Azospirillum brasilense: one gene and its partner. The protein of the gene in region 1 interacts with the protein of each later gene in a pairwise test. Links are inferred from orthologs where the notes say so. Each region holds a gene or a part of one and is shown on either strand. Other genes may lie near its edges. The genes, in order: AMK58_RS03955 and mtgA.

The links.
Region 2: the proteins of AMK58_RS03955 (region 1) and mtgA interact in binary tests that used the Escherichia coli proteins (3 or more experiments, as listed by UniProt). The link is inferred for Azospirillum brasilense from one-to-one orthologs.

What each region holds. Positions count from the first base shown.
Region 1 is NZ_CP012914.1:874,084-878,970, forward strand. The notes cover bases 1,864-4,863. They hold AMK58_RS03955 (peptidoglycan D,D-transpeptidase FtsI family protein), read right to left. Parts: upstream 4,267-4,863; coding sequence 2,461-4,266; downstream 1,864-2,460. Other genes in these bases: AMK58_RS03950 (UDP-N-acetylmuramoyl-L-alanyl-D-glutamate--2,6-diaminopimelate ligase), read right to left, coding at 1,864-2,498; ftsL (cell division protein FtsL), read right to left, coding at 4,263-4,863. Outside these bases: AMK58_RS03945 (UDP-N-acetylmuramoylalanyl-D-glutamyl-2,6-diaminopimelate--D-alanyl-D-alanine ligase), read right to left, coding at 1-1,032; more of AMK58_RS03950, read right to left, coding at 1,029-1,863; more of ftsL, read right to left, coding at 4,864-4,887. UniProt on the Escherichia coli protein: Essential cell division protein that catalyzes cross-linking of the peptidoglycan cell wall at the division septum. Required for localization of FtsN.
Region 2 is NZ_CP012914.1:572,980-583,534, forward strand. The notes cover bases 2,616-5,348. They hold mtgA (monofunctional biosynthetic peptidoglycan transglycosylase), read right to left. Parts: upstream 4,459-5,348; coding sequence 3,772-4,458; downstream 2,616-3,771. Other genes in these bases: AMK58_RS02595 (DMT family transporter), read left to right, coding at 2,616-2,805; AMK58_RS02600 (hypothetical protein), read right to left, coding at 2,810-3,616; AMK58_RS02610 (ATP-dependent DNA helicase), read left to right, coding at 4,578-5,348. In the rest of the region: AMK58_RS02585 (DUF2336 domain-containing protein), read right to left, coding at 1-169; AMK58_RS30230 (hypothetical protein), read right to left, coding at 396-629; AMK58_RS02590 (lysine--tRNA ligase), read right to left, coding at 772-2,340; more of AMK58_RS02595, read left to right, coding at 2,482-2,615; more of AMK58_RS02610, read left to right, coding at 5,349-7,346; AMK58_RS02615 (methyl-accepting chemotaxis protein), read right to left, coding at 7,372-9,051; AMK58_RS02620 (hypothetical protein), read left to right, coding at 9,802-10,281; AMK58_RS02625 (homoserine O-succinyltransferase), read right to left, coding at 10,268-10,555. UniProt on the Escherichia coli protein: Peptidoglycan polymerase that catalyzes glycan chain elongation from lipid-linked precursors. May play a role in peptidoglycan assembly during cell division in collaboration with other cell division proteins.

The DNA of each region.
Region 1 (4,887 bases):
CTCGTCGATCAGGGTGAAGGCGCCTCGCGCGGCCTGGACGCGCTTGCGCGTACCGCGGCCCTTGACCGGCGCGATGGTGGACAGGGCGCGGGCCGCCGCGGCGACGTCGGCGCCCAGCGCCTTCACCGCCAACAGCACGGCGAGGCTGTTCATCACCCAATGCCGGCCGGGCAGGGCCAGGCAATACTGGATGCGCTCGCCCCGGATGACCGCGGTCACGGCGCTGCAGGTTGCGTGCAGCGAGCAGTCCACCAGACGCGCGTCGGCGTCGGCGTGAGAGCCGAAGCTCCAGATGCGGCTCAGCCCCTGGGTGCGTGCGGCGGCGAGCAGACGGGCGAAATGCGGGTTGTCGCGGTTCAGTACAGCGACGCCGTTGGGGTTCATGCCCTCGAAGATCTCGGCCTTGGCGTCGGCGATCGCCTCGACGGAGTCGAAGAACTCCAGATGCGCCGCCTCGACCGTGGTGATGATTGCGACGTCGGGCATGACCTGCCGCGACAGCGGGCCGAGCTCGCCTGCGTGGTTCATGCCCAGCTCGAACACGCCGAACTCGCTGTCCTCCGGCATGCGGGCCAGCGACAGGGGCACGCCCCAATGGTTGTTCAGGCTGCCTTCGGTGGCGAAGGTGCGGCCCTGCGCCGACAGGACGTGGCGCAGCGCCTCCTTGGTGCTGGTCTTGCCGACCGAGCCGGTGACGCCCACCACCCTGGCCTGGGTGCGCAGCCGCGCCACGTGGCCGAGATCGCCCAGCGCCGCCAGCGTGTCCTGCTCCACCGCCAGAAGGGAGGCGTCGCCCGGCACGCCGGGGGGCACGGTGCTGACCAGCGCCGCGGCGGCGCCGGCCTCCAGCGCCTTGGCGACGAAGTCATGCCCGTCGAAGTTCGGCCCCTTGATGGCGACGAACAGGTCGCCCGGCGCCACCTTGCGGCTGTCGATGCTGACCCCGGTCGCCGCCCAGGAGCGCGTCGCCTGGCCGCTGGTGGCGGCGGCGGCGTCCTCGGCGGTCCACAGGACGGTCTTGGCCTCGCTCATGCTGCTCCAACCTCCGCCACGGCGGCTCGTGCCTCGGTCGCGTCGTCGAAGGGAAGGACCTCCGTCCCGACGATCTGACCATGCTCATGTCCCTTGCCGGCGATGACCAGGACGTCACCGGGCCGGAGGCTGCGGACGGCGGCGCGGATGGCCTCGCGCCGGTCGCCGATCTCCTCCAGGGCCGGATGGCCCGCCAGGACCTCCTTGCGGATGGCCGCCGGCACTTCGGTGCGCGGGTTGTCGTCGGTGACGATGGCGCGGTCGGCCAGACGGCCGGCCAGCTCCCCCATCACCGGCCGCTTCCCGCGGTCGCGGTCGCCGCCGCACCCGAACACCGCGATCAGGCGGTTCCGGGCGTGCTGCTTCAGCGCCACCAGCACCGTTTCCAGCGCGTCGGGCGTGTGGGCGAAATCGACATAGACCGCCGCCCCGCAGGGGTGGGTGGCGACGTGCTGCAGGCGTCCCGGCACGCCGTCCAGGCGGGTCAGGGTGGCCAGAGCCTCGTCACGGTCCGCGCCGGAGCCGATCACCAGGCCGAGCGCGCACAGCACGTTCCACGCCTGGAAGCGGCCCGCCAGCGGCAGGTCCACGGTGATGTCGCGGCCCAGGACCGTCAGGTCCAGGCGCTGGCCGTGGGCCAGCGGCTCGACCCCGTTCACCCGGATCTCGCGACCGGCCAGACCGTATCCGAAGACGCGGTGACCGCGCTGTGAACAAATCCCGGCAAGCTCGGCGAAGGTGCCGCTGTCGGCGTTCAGGACGGCGGTTCCCCCATCAGGCAACACCCGTCCGAACAGCATCGCCTTGGCCTGGAGGTAGGCCTCCATCGTGCCGTGGTAATCCAGATGGTCGCGGGTGAGGTTGGTGAAGCCCGCGGCCTTGAGGACGACGCCGTCGAGTCGGAACTGCTCCAGCCCATGGCTGGACGCCTCCATCGCCAGATGCTCGATCCCCTTGTCCTTGACGGCGGCGAGGTCACGGTGGAGCGACACCGGGTCCGGCGTCGTCATCCCGCCGTAATCGTCCAGCCCCGGCCCGATCAGCCCGAGCGTGCCCAGGCTGGCCGCCTTCAGGCCCATCAGGTCCCACATCTGGCGGGCGAACTGCACGGTGGAGGTCTTGCCGTTGGTCCCCGTCACGGCGACCACGGTGTCCGGCTGCCGCCCGTGGAAGGCGGCGGCGAGGCGTGCGAAGAGGCGGCGCGGCTGCTCGTCCGCGACCAGAGTCGCGGCGCTGCCGGCGGGCAGGGCGGTCCCGATGGGCGCCACCACCGCGACGGCGCCCTTGGCGAGCGCATCGGCGATGAAGGCGCGCCCGTCCGCCTTCGCACCCGGCAGGGCGGCAAAGACGAAACCGGGCCTGACCGCGCGGCTGTCCGCGGTCAGCCCGGTCACTTCGACGGCGGGTGCCTCGGTGGCGGACGCCGTGTCAGCGCGGCTTGTTGCCAGCAGGTGGGACAGAAGCAACGGTGCTGCCTTTCGGTTGCGCGGGCGGAGGCGGCGGTGCGGGCGGGGTCGTCTGACCGGCGGTGTTGATGTAGGTGGCGTTGATGACCTCGGGGGAAGCCTCGTCCACCGGCTGGACGCCCAGCAGCGGGCCGATCTGCTTCACGATCCGGCCGACCGCGGGAGCGGCGACCCAGCCGCCGGTGGCGAAGCCGTAGGTCTTCTTGGTGCCCTTCGGCTCGTCCACCAGGACATAGACGATGTAGCGGGGATCGTGCATCGGGAAGGCGCCGAGGAACGACGACATGCGGGAGTTCCGCGCGTAGCTCCGGCCCTTCTGCTTCTCCGCCGTGCCGGTCTTGCCGCCGACGACGTAGCCCTTGGCGTTGGCCGACTTCGCCGTGCCGTCGGTGACCACGAAGCGGAACAGGCGGCGCATCATCGCCGAGGTCTTCGGGCTGATGACCTGCTCGCCGGGGATCTCGACCGCGGGGTCGCGCTTCAGCAGGGTCGGCGGGTGCAGCACGCCGCCGTTGATGATCGAGGCCGCCGCATTGACCGTGTGCATCGGGCTGACCGACATGCCGTGGCCGAAGGAGATGGTCATGGTGTTGACCTCCCGCCACGGATTCGGCACCAGCGGCCAGCCGTTCTCGGGCAGCTCCAGCGAGGTCGGGCGGGTCATGCCCAGCTTGGTCATGAAGGACTTCTGATGCTGCACGCCCAGAGACATGGCCATGCGCACCGACCCGAGGTTGGACGATTCCTGGAACACCTCCGCCACCGTCAGGTTGTGGCGGAAGGGATGGTATTCACGGATCGTGAAACGGCCCACCTTGATGTTGTTGATCGTGTCGAAGGTGTCGGAGACGCGGATCTTGCCCGAATCCAGCGACATCGCCGTGTTGAAGATCTTGAAGGTGGAGCCCATCTCGTACACGCCGAGCGTCGCGCGGTTGAACAGCGTGTCCGGGTCAAGTCCCGTGGGGTTGTGCGGGTCGAAATCGGGCAGCGAGACCATCGACATGACTTCGCCGTTGCGGACATCATAGATGATGCCGGTGGCGCCGATGGCGCTGAACTCCTCGATCGTCGTCTGCAATTCCTTCTTCATGATGTGCTGAAGGCGCAGGTCGATCGACAGTTGCAGCGGCTTCGGGTCGGTGGTCAGGCGCTTGTTGAACTGCTGCTCCAGCCCGGCGAGGCCGTTGTTGTCCACGCCGGTGAAGCCGACCAGATGCGAGGTCAGGTTCGAGGCCGGGTAGAAGCGGCGCTCCTCCCGTTCGAAATAGACGCCGGGCAGGCCCAGCCGGAACACCGCCGCCTGCTGTTTGGGCGTCAGGTTGCGCTTGATCCAGACGAACCGCTTGTCGCCGCTGAGCTTGGTCAGCAGGTCCTTGTAGTCCAGCTCCGGCAGGGCGGTGGTCAGCTTGCGCGCCACCTCGTCGGGGCGGCTCACCAGTTTCGGGTCGGCATAGAGCGACTGTGTGGCGAGCGAGGTCGCCAGCAGGTTGCCGTTGCGGTCCACGATGTCGGCGCGGTTGACCGGCGGGGCGTCGACCTCCGCGGCCATGCGCGGGCGCGGTTCCGCCGCGTGGTTGAACAGCGTCGCGTCCACCAGCTTCACGCCGATGGCGGAGAAGACCACGGCGACCATGGCCGCGGTCACCATCAACCGGTTCCGGCTCTGCTCCAGCGCGACCGACAGCGACGTCCGCGGCTTGGAAGCCGGGGGCGGAACGCTGTAGGCGCCGTGCGCGGGATCGACGCCGGGCGGCGGAACGCTCATCGGTTGGCTCCGAGACGGGCGACGAGAAGACCGATGCTGTCATGCTGGGCCGGCGCGGCCGGCGGCGGGGCGGCCTGGAAGCCGGCCTGCTGCGGCTGCGGACGGGCCGCGGGCGGCGCCAGCGTCCGGGAGGTGACCGGCGGCTTGGTGGCGACTTCCGTCGGCCTGGTCGTCACCACCGGTGCTGGGGCGGACTTGGCGGCCGAAGGAAGCGGCGGGACCTTGGCCGAGGCGGGCACGATGGCCGAGGGCTTGATCGGGGCCGGCTTGATCGGCGAGGCCGAGGCCGGGATCACCACGCCACCCTGAATGCCACCCTGAACGATGGCGCCGGCGCCCACGACGCTGTCCCCGGTCGAGGCCGTCGCCACGTTCGGCACCTTGCCCGGCGTCTGGTTGCGGACCATCGGCGGCAGCGGGGCTTCCTCCGGCGCGACGGTGGGGGAGGGGCGCATCGGGACGATGTTCATCGCCACGAACTGGCGCGCCTCGGTCGGCTGCAGCGCCAGATGCTCGCGCGACAGATTCTCGAGGCGGGTCGGGTCGTTGAGGAAGCTCCATTCGGCCTTGAGGACCTGGATGGCCTCCTGCTCCACCATGATCTTGCGGTTGAGCGAGCCC
Region 2 (10,555 bases), 300 kb from region 1 along the record:
GGCGGACCGGTTCCGGCGCAGGAGGAGCGGGGGGTGAATCGTCAAACAGATAGCCGAGCAGGTCCGGGTCCACCCCGTCGTCCGCGGAGGGGTCGGCCCGCGGCGCCGAGCGGGCCGCGCCGGGACGGTCGTCCCCATGACCGGCGTAGGGGGGCTGACGTGGCTGCATCCGGATATCCAACGACGGGCCGGTTAACGGGCCGCTAACGGAGCCGAACTTGTCATCGCCGTCCGGCGCAAGCAACCAGACCCTGCGCCGCCGGTCCTTCCGCCGGGTTGTGGTATCGAAGCGTCGAAAAGCGGAGGTCGAAAAGAAAAAGGGCCGCAACCCCGATGGGGCGCGGCCTTGAAGAGTTTAGGGAGGAAACGCACTGCAAAAGCAGTAACGGGGCGGATCATAGGCTTTGACCTTGGCGGATGGTAATACCAAGTTGGTATTGGTGCGGTGCGGTGTGCGCATGGCGATGCGGGAATAAAATGTTGTTTGCCCAGCCGGTGGGCAGGATTTCGATCGTTTGCACACATTCGAGCCGCATGGCCGGATGATGGAAATGCAAACGATCGGATTGGGAGTATTGTTTGTGACCGGAACGATGGCGGGTGAAGTCTCGCCGAATGCTGAGCGACATTCATCCGGGCATGCCCTGGAACACCGCCTCCGTTGGGCGGGGTTTGTGCGTTTGCCAAATTGTTCGCAATACGTGCCGGTCCGCTGGGAAAACCCTCCCCCGCGGCGGGCCGCGGCGCGGGGGAGGAGAAAGGAGACGGTGCTCAGGCGGCCAGCTTCTCGCGGATCAGCGCCTTGGTCTCGTCCAGTCCGTAGAGCTGGATGAAGGAGCCCATGCGCGGGCCGGTGGTCTGGCCGAGCAGCACCTCGTAGAGCGCCTGGAACCACGCGCGCAGCTCGGTGAAGCCGTGCTCCTTGCCGACCGCGAAGACCTCGTTCTGGATGACGTCGCCCGCCGCGTCGGCGGGGATGCCGTCCAGACGCGTCAGCAGATCCTCCAGCGCGGCGCGCTCGGCGTCGGTGGGGGCGCGGAAGCGCTTCGTCGGCTTCACCTGATCCTGGTAGTAGCGGACGGCGTAACCGACCAGCTTGTCCAGGAAGGGGCTGTTCTCCGGCGTCGCCTCGGGCGCGTAGCGGCTGATGAAGCCCCACATCACGTCCTTGGTCTCGGCGTTCGCCGCCCCGGCGAGGTTCAGCAGCAGGTTGAAGGACACGTCCGAGCGCACCGCCGGGGCCGTGCCGTTGTGGATGTGCCAAGCCGGGTTCTCCAGCGCCTTGGCCGGCTCCTCCACCGGCAGCTTGGCGACGAAGGCCAGATACTCGTCCACCGCCCGCGGGATCACGTCGAAATACAGGCGCTTGGCCGACTTCGGCTTCTGGAACATGTAGAGGGCGAGGCTCTCCGGCGGGGCGTAGGCCAGCCACTCTTCCATGGTCAGGCCGTTGCCCTTGGACTTGGAGATCTTCTGCCCCTTGTCGTCCAGGAACAGCTCGTAGTTGAAGCCCTGCGGCGGGGTGCCGCCGAGGATGTTGACGATCTTCCCGGCCAGCTCGGCCGACGGGATCAGGTCCTTGCCGTACATCTCGTAATCGACGCCCAGCGCGTACCAGCGCATGCCCCAGTCGGGCTTCCACTGGAGCTTCACATGGCCGCCGGTGACGGGGACCTCGACCTTCTTGCCGTCCTCGTCCTGGAAGACGATGGTGCCGGCGTCCACGTTGCGCTCCAGCACCGGAACCTGCAGCACGCGCCCCGTGGAGGGGGAGACGGGCAGGAACGGGCTGTAGGTCTGCTGGCGCTCCTCGCCCAGCGTCGGCAGCATGACGGCCATGATCTCGTCATAGCGCCGCAGCACGCCGAGCAGCGCCTCGTCGAAGCGGCCCGACTTGTACCAGTCGGTGGAGGACTGGAACTCGTACTCGAAGCCGAAGCTGTCGAGGAAGGCGCGCAGCCGCGCGTTGTTGTGCGCGCCGAAGCTGTCGTGCGTGCCGAACGGGTCGGGGACCTGGGTCAGCGGCTTGCCGAGGTTGGCGGCCACCAGCTCCTTGTTCGGGATGTTGTCCGGGACCTTGCGGAGCCCGTCCATGTCGTCGGAGAAGCAGAAGAGCTTCGTCGGGATGTCGCTCATCCGCTGGAAGGCCTGACGGACCATGGTGGTGCGCGCCACCTCGCCGAAGGTGCCGATGTGCGGCAGGCCCGACGGACCGTAGCCGGTCTCGAACAGGACGTAGCCTTTGGCCGGCGGCTCTTTCGCGAAGCGCGCGACCAGTTTGCGCGCCTCCTCGAACGGCCACGCCTTCGCCTGCAACGCCAATTCCCGCTCGCCGGTCATGGTAGAGCCCCTTCAAAACTCGACGGAAGTGTAGAAAGGCAGCGACCCTAGGGCGGTCCGTGCCGTCCGTCAACGGGCGCCGCTTGTCCGTTTCACGGTTCGGGCGCATGTCTGGATGTGGATCACCCGCCGAGGACCCGCATGAGCTGGCTGTTTTTGTCCGTCGCCATCGCCTTCGAGATCGTGGGCACCGTCGCCATGAAGATGTCCGACGGCATGACCCGCCTGTGGCCCAGCCTGGCGGTGGTGGCCTGCTATCTGGTTGCCTTCGCGATGCTGGCCCAGGCGCTGCGCGAGATCGAGGTGGGCGTGGCCTACGCCATCTGGTCCGCGGTGGGCACGGCGGCCATCGCGGCGATCGGGATTTGGGTGTTCGGCGAGTCGCTCAACTTCCTGAAGCTGGCGGGGATTCTGCTGATCGTGGCGGGGGTGGTGAGTTTGAGGATGTCGGGGAGCGGGGCGTAGATCCTCATGCCCGGATGTCGAGCGACGGACTAATGCCGGCGGCCACCACCGGCACGCCGTCGCGGAACAGAGGCATGTCCTTCAGGTCCTTGACATAGCCACCGGTGGCGACAGCCTCGGGCGACTTGTCCTTGAGGCGGTCCATGGCGCCCTTGATCATGGCGACCAACGGATTCTCGCTGTCGAGATCGTCCGGTTCCCGACCGCTGCTCCGCATCGACTGCTCGTACCCGAACTGGTTGGCGGCGCGTTGGACCGCCCAGTTGGCCGAGCCTTTCTCCTCGTCGCTGACGCTCTCCAGGAAGGCGACGCCGGCCCGGAAGCGGGCGGCGTGATCGTTGCCCGTCGGGTCCGCGGCCATCATGGCCTGCCCCTGCTGTTGCGACATGATGGATTGGGCAGTGTCCTGCTCGTCTTTGGAGAAGCTGCCGTCGCTGTTGCTGGCGATGGCGAAGAGGGCGCGGCGGTCGAGCCCGCCATAGACGGTGTCCCAGCTTTCCTGGGTGGCGTGCATGTAGTCCATCGGCTTGCCGCTCGCGGCCAGTTCCGCGTATTTGGCGTCGATGGCCGCCCGCGTGTCCTTGGCGACGGTCGCGAAATCCTTCTTTCCCGCGGTCTGGGGTGAGGCCTGGGACGCCAGGGACGCCTGGGCCGTCTCCGACAATGTGACGACCGCCGCATCGCGCGTGCCGTTGGAGGAGTCGGCGGCCGTGTCCTTTGCCCCCACCGCACTCTTTGAGGTGGATGGTGTCGTCGCGATCAGGGTGGCCGGTTGCCGAGCCGCACCCAACGATGCATCCATGACGTTCATCAGACCGCTCTCCGATTGCCGAGGCTTGCCAGTGATTGGAGAGTGTCGGCGTGCCGGATCACTCTACGGCCGTGTGTGATAATCGAGGAAGTTTACCAAAAGATGTATTGGCGGTCGATCGGCAAGTTCTCAGGTTGAACGGCGATGGTCCAAAGCTAACGCGCGCAATCGGCCAACCCGTCCCGCTCCACCACCGCCATGCGCCGTTCGATGACGCCGGCCCGCCGCGCCACATAGGCGCCGGGCGGGTTCGGGGACCAGTTGCGGGGGTTGGGCAGGACGACGGCCAGCAGGGCGGCCTCGCGGCGGGTCAGGGCCGATGCCGGTTTCGTGAAATGGTGGCGGGCGGCGGCCTCGGCGCCGTAGACGCCGTCGTCCCACTCCACGATGTTCAGATAGACCTCCAGGATGCGGCTCTTGGGCCACAGCGCCTCGATCAGCAGGGTGAACCATGCCTCCGCGCCCTTGCGGGTCCAACTGCGGTCCGGCCAGAGGAAGGCGTTCTTGGCGGTCTGCTGGCTGATCGTGCTGCCGCCGCGCAGGCGCCGGCCCTCCTCGTTGTCCTCGAAGGCGCCTTCGATTGCCGCCCAGTCGAAGCCGCCATGGCCGCAGAACAGCGTGTCCTCCGACGCGATGACCGCGCGGGCGAGGTGGGGGGAGATCTGCGACATGGGCACCCAGTCGTGCGCCAGCCCGGACCCTCCGGCGGCGCGGATCAGCATCAGGGGCGTGGCCGGCACCGGCACCACGCGGTAGAGCGCCGCCCAGCCGACGCTGAAGGCCACCAGGGCGACGGCCAGGGCCATCAGGAGTCTCAGCAGACGCCGGACCGGAAACCGCATGCGCTCGACCTCTCCTCTGCGACGCTCAAGGACGGGGGGAGCACTTTCGAGGGGGCGGGCCGATCGGTCAACACGGGTTTGCTCGCATTGCGGCGACGGGGGCCATTATACTGCGCGCCATGGATCTGACCTCGGCGCCCTCCCTCCCGTCCTTCAGCCTCGATGACGCGCCGGCATTGGTGGCCGGTGCGCGCCGCGTGGTTCTGCTGACCGGTGATGGGGAGGTGGAGGAACTGCCGCCCGCCGCCGCCGCGAAGCGGGCGCGCCGCCAGCCGCCGCTCGTCTGCCACGCGCGGGCCATGGCGCGGCGGCTGGGGACGGAGCCCTTCGCCGCCTTCGACCTGCTGGAGCTGTTCGCCTTCGTCCTGCCCGCCCGCTTCTGCGTGCCGACCCCGCGCGGGTTGGCCGAGGCGCTGGACCTGCCGATTCCCGACGGGCTGGAGGACGACGCGCTGGCCCTGCACCGGGCGGTGCGCAAGCTGCTTGGCCTGCTGGGTGCGCCGGGGCGGGAGGAGGCGTCCGACCCGGTGGCCTTCGCCTGGGAGATGGGGCGCGCCGGCTGGCTGTGGGCGCCCGCCGTGCTGGCCGCGCTCGGCAAGCCGGACGGGCCGGAGAAGGGCGCCGGCCGCGCCGGCCTGCGCGTCTGGACCCGCATCAAGGAGTGGCAGGACGGCCCGCCCGAGCCGCCGCCCGCCCACCACCCGGTGGAGCCGGACGAGGCGCGCCGCCGGCTGTCGGTGATGCTGGCGGCCAGCGTGCCCGGCAAGGTCGCCGAGCCGCGCCCGCAGCAGGCCGACTACGCCAGCGCGGTGTCGGCCGCCTTCGCCCCGCGCCCCGCCCCCGACACGCCGAACGTCGTGCTGGCGGAGGCCGGGACGGGCGTCGGCAAGACGCTGGGCTATCTGGCGCCGGCCACGGTGTGGGCGGAGAAGAACGGCGGGACGGTGTGGATCTCCACCTACACCCGCAACCTCCAGCACCAGATCGACGCGGAGCTGGACCGCCTCTACCCCGAGCCGGCGACCAAGGCGCGCAAGGTCGTGCTGCGCAAGGGCCGGGAGAACTACCTGTGCCTGCTGAACCTGGAGGAGGCCGTCCGCGGCATGCCGATGCAGCCGCACCACGCCATCGGGGTCGGGCTGATGGCGCGCTGGGCCGCGGCGACGCGCGACGGCGACCTGACCGGCGGTGACTTTCCCGGCTGGCTGGTCGACATCGCCGGGCGCGGGCGGACGCTGGGCCTCGCCGACCGGCGGGGCGAGTGCATCTACTCCGCCTGCGACCATTACGCCCGCTGCTACATCGAGAAGAGCGTGCGCCGCGCCCGCAAGGCCGACGTGGTGATCGCCAACCACGCGCTGGTCATGGTGCAGGCGGCGCTGGGCGGCGGCGAGGAGCCGACGCTGCCCACCCGCTACGTCTTCGACGAGGGGCACCACGTCTTCGACGCCGCGGACAGCGCCTTCGCCGGGCATCTGACCGGGCGCGAGACCCAGGAACTGCGGCGCTGGCTGCTGGGGGCCGAGGAGACCGGGCGCAGCCGCGCCCGCGGGCTGAAGCGCCGCATCGAGGATCTGGTCGCCAGCGACGAACAGGCGCAGGAGCTGATGGACGCGGTGATGCTGGGCGCCCGCGTCCTGCCGGCGGAGGGGTGGGCGGCGCGGCTGTCCGCCGACAACCCGCAGGGGCCGACCGAGGCCTTCCTGCTCGCCGCGCGGCGGCAGGTCTATTCCCGCACGGCGGGGCAGGGCGGTCCCTACAGCCTGGAGGCCGACAAGGCCTATCCGGTGGATGGGCTGCTCGATGCGGCGGTGGCGCTGGAGGCGGCGCTGGTCCGGCTGGCGGAACCGCTGGCCGGGCTGGCCAAGCGGCTGGCGGCAAGGCTGGAGGACGAGACGGCGGAACTGGACAGCGACCAGCGGCGGCGCATCGACGCCATGGCGCGCAGCCTGACCCGGCGCGGCGTGCTGACGGTCGAGGCGTGGCGGGCCATGCTGAAGACGCTGCCCGTGGAAACCCCGGCGCAGTTCGTGGACTGGTTTGCGGTGGAGCGGATCGACGGGCGCGACGTCGACGTCGGGCTCTACCGCCACTGGATCGACCCGACCGTGCCCTTCGCGGAGGCGCTGGCCGGGCCGGCGCACGGCATGGTGGTCACCTCCGCCACGCTGACCGACGGCACCGGCGACACCGCCATGGACTGGCAGGCGGCGGAGGACCGCTGCGGCGCCAGCCACCTGCCCAAGCCGGCGCTGCGCGCCCAGGTGCCCTCGCCCTTCGACTATCCCAACCGCACGCGGGTGATGGTGGTCACCGATGTGCGCAAGGACGATCTGGGGCAGGTGGCGTCGGCCTACCGCACGCTGTTCCAGGCGGCGGGCGGCGGGGGCCTGGGGCTGTTCACGGCGATCAGCCGGCTGCGCGCCGTCTACGACCGCATCGTGGAGCCTTTGGATGCCACCGGCATTCCGCTCTACGCCCAGCATGTCGATCCGCTGGACGTGGCGACCCTGATCGACATCTTCCGGGGGGAGGAGCACGCCTGCCTGCTCGGCACCGACGCGGTGCGCGACGGGGTGGACGTGCCGGGCCGCTCGCTGCGGCTGATCGTCTTCGACCGCGTGCCCTGGCCGCGCCCGGACATCCTGCACCGCGCCCGGCGCGATGCCTTCGGGCGGCGGCGCTACGAGGACATGATCGCGCGGCTGCGGCTGAAGCAGGCCTTCGGCCGGCTGGTCCGGCGGGCCGACGACACCGGGGTGTTCGTTCTGCTCGACCCGATGATGCCGAGCCGCCTGTTCGGCGCCTTCCCCGAGGGGGTGGAGGTCCGCCGTGTCGGCATCAAGGAGGCGGTGGAGGCGACGGCGGAATTCCTGCGGGGCTGGTGAGACCCCGCAGGAACCGGACAGCGCCTCAGGCGGCGCGGATCGCCGCCAGGAAGCTCTCCACGTCGCGGCGCAGGTTCTCCGCCTGCGACGCCAGCCCGCCGGCCGCACCCAGCACCTGATGGGCGGCGGCCCCGGTGGTGCCGGCGGCCTCGGTCACCTGGACGATGTTGCTGGACACCTCGCGCGTGCCGATCGCCGCCTGCTGGACGTTGCGCGAGATCTCGTTGGTCGCGGCGGACTGCTCCTCGATCGCGGCGGCGATGGAGGTGGAGATCTCGTTGATCGCCGCGATGGTGCGGCCGATCCCCTCGATGGCGCCGACCGAGCCGGCGGTGGCCTCCTGGATCGCCTGTATCTGCGAGGCGATCTCGTCCGTCGCGCGGGCGGTCTGGTTGGCGAGTTGCTTCACCTCCGACGCGACGACGGCGAAGCCCTTGCCGGCCTCACCGGCGCGGGCCGCCTCGATGGTGGCGTTGAGCGCCAGCAGGTTGGTCTGTCCGGCGATGTTGGTGATGAGCTGCACCACGGCGCCGATGCGGTGCGCGGCGTCGGCGAGCCCGCGCACGGAGTCGGTGGTGCGCCCGGCCTCTTGCACCGCCTGTCCGGCGATGCCGGTGGAGCGGGTGACCTGCGAGCCGATTTCCCCGATGGAGCTGGACATCTCCTCCGCGGCGCTGGCCACCGTCTGCACGTTGGCGCTGGTCTGCTCCGCGGCGGCGGCGGCGTTGGCCGCTTGGTCGTTGGTCTGGCGGGCGGTGACCGCCATGCTCTGGGCGGTGGTGTCCAACTCGGTCGCGGCGGCGGCGACGTTGCGCAGCGCGTCGGCGACCTGCTCCTCGAAGGAGGCGATCAGCCGCTCGACCGCCTCGGTCCGCCGCAGCTTGGCGGCCTGCTCGGCGGCCTGCTCGGCGGCCAGCCGGTCGGCCTCGATCAGCCCGTCCTTGAAGACCTGGACGGCGGTGGCCATGGCGCCGATCTCGTCGCCCCGGCTGGCGAAGGGAATCGCCGTCGTCTTGTCGCCGCCGGCCAGCCGGCGCATCGCCTCGGTCATCGCGCCGATCGGCGAGGAGACCCCGCGGATCATCATCAGCGCGCCGCCCAGGCAGACGGCGACGCCGATGAGCAGCGCGCCGATGAGCATCGTGCTGGACTGGGCGTAGACGGCGTCGGCGTCGTCGCTCGCCTTGGCGGCCCCGCGGTTGTTGTGGTCGATCATGGCGTCGAGAGTCCGCCCGACCTCCTGGAAGCCCTTGTCGGCCGCATCGCGGAACAGGGCGTTGGCGGCGGCGTTCTCGTTGCGCCGCGACAGGGCGGTGATCTGACGCTGCAGCGTCAGATACTGCGCCCATTGCTGCTCGAACTGGGTGAACAGAGCGCGCCCCTCGGCCGTGCGCAGCGTTGCCTCGTAGGTCCGGCGGGCGTTGGCGATGTTGGCTTCCATTTCGTCCATCCTCTTCTCCGCCGCGGCCATTTCCGGCTCGCTGGTGCTGAGGATGTGAGCGCTTTGCAGGATGCGGAAGTTCGACACCGCGTCGTTCACGGTGTTGACCTGCACGACCCGCGGCATCCAGAAGGTGGCGATCTCGGTCGAGCTGTCGTTGACCACCGACAGACGGTTGATTCCAAGGGCGCCAATTCCAGCGAGAAGCAGGGATAGAAACGCAAAAACGGCGAAAGTCTTTGTTCTGACGCTGATGTCATTCATGGTTTGTTTTTCTCTTTTCTGTCGTGTCGGTGGTCAGCTTCCTCGCGCTTTCACCAAAAGAGCATTTTGTATTTTTGTTTTTCTTCGTTGAAAATGATCAATTTTGCAATGAACCGGTTGCGGCAAAATTGTTCATTGTGTGACAGTGAAGGGATGCCTCACATGCTTCCGCACGTCCGGCCGCATGGGTGCGCGGATGGGCAATGCAAAAGCCTACATGTTCTGCGATAAGTTGAAGGATTGGTCGGTGGCCGAGGGGCGACCATGCGGGGAGATTCGTGGGACGTTTCCGAAGACGTTGGTCCGGAAGAAACTGGCGTCCTGCAGTCATCATGGCCGCCGCGCTCCCGCGGGCGGTGAAGGAGACTTCGCTACTCTACCGGTGCAGAGCCTGAACGCCCTCGGGGCACACGGTTTCTAGTGTCGCGTGCGGGCGCTGACCGGTGGTCCCGCGGGGCCCGGACCAAAGGCGGAATGAATGGAGCGCACACCGAGAATGGCCATGTCGTATCCATGCGTAAAAGTGCTGCGCACCGCGTATCTCAGCGTTTCTTACATGATAATACGTATCGTCGCAACATGAGAAAGCGTGCAACCGACGATTGGCCTCGCCGCGAGCGGGGCGCCGTGGGAAGCAAATTCACCTTGGAAATGGAGGCTTCCTCGCCAGGCTTGGGAGAAATCGGCATGGTGCAGCTTGGGGATCGGCTCAAGACCGTGCGCGAATTTCTCGGTGAGACACAAAAAACAATGTCTCGCCGGTTCCGCCTTGGGGAGAACACCTGGCAGTCCTACGAGTTGAACGGCAAGCTTCCGAAGGGAGAAACCCTGGCGGAACTGGCCGCCCTCGGCATCGACATGAACTGGCTGCTGACCGGCCGGGGCAGCATGCGGATGGCGGCCGGCCGGCCGGAGTCCGGCGACGCCGCGCTTCCGCTGTCGCCGCGCGAGTCCGGGTCTGTGCTCGACCTCGCGCTGTTGAGCGAGGCGATCGCCCTCGTTGAGCAGGGGCTGGACGACCTGGGCCGCCGCCTGTCGTCCCGCGCCAAGGGCAATCTTGTGGCGGCCCTGTACGGTCTGGCGTTGGCGGGGGAGGACGGCGGCGGGAGCGGCTCCCGTCCGCCGCGCGTCAGCCCGTCCGCCGCGGCGCATCTGCTCTGGCTCGCCTTGCAGATGGACGACGCGGTGCGGCCGGTGGGGGAGGGGGACGGGGCGGTCAGGCCGCCGTGAGGATGGCCGATCCCCCCGCCGTGCCGATCCGGGCGAGATCGAAGGGCGTCGTCTGGTAGATCCGGTTGATCCAGTTCGCGAACAGCAGATGGGCGTGGCTCCGCCACCGGTTTTCGGGCGGGAGGCTCGGGTCGTCGTCGGGGAAATAGCCGTGGGGAACCGGCGTGGCCGCGTCCTTGGCGACGTCCCGGACATACTCGTTGCGCAGGGTGTCGGTGTCGTACTCGACATGATTGAACATGTGCAGCGACCGGCGGGCGGCGTCCTCCAGCAG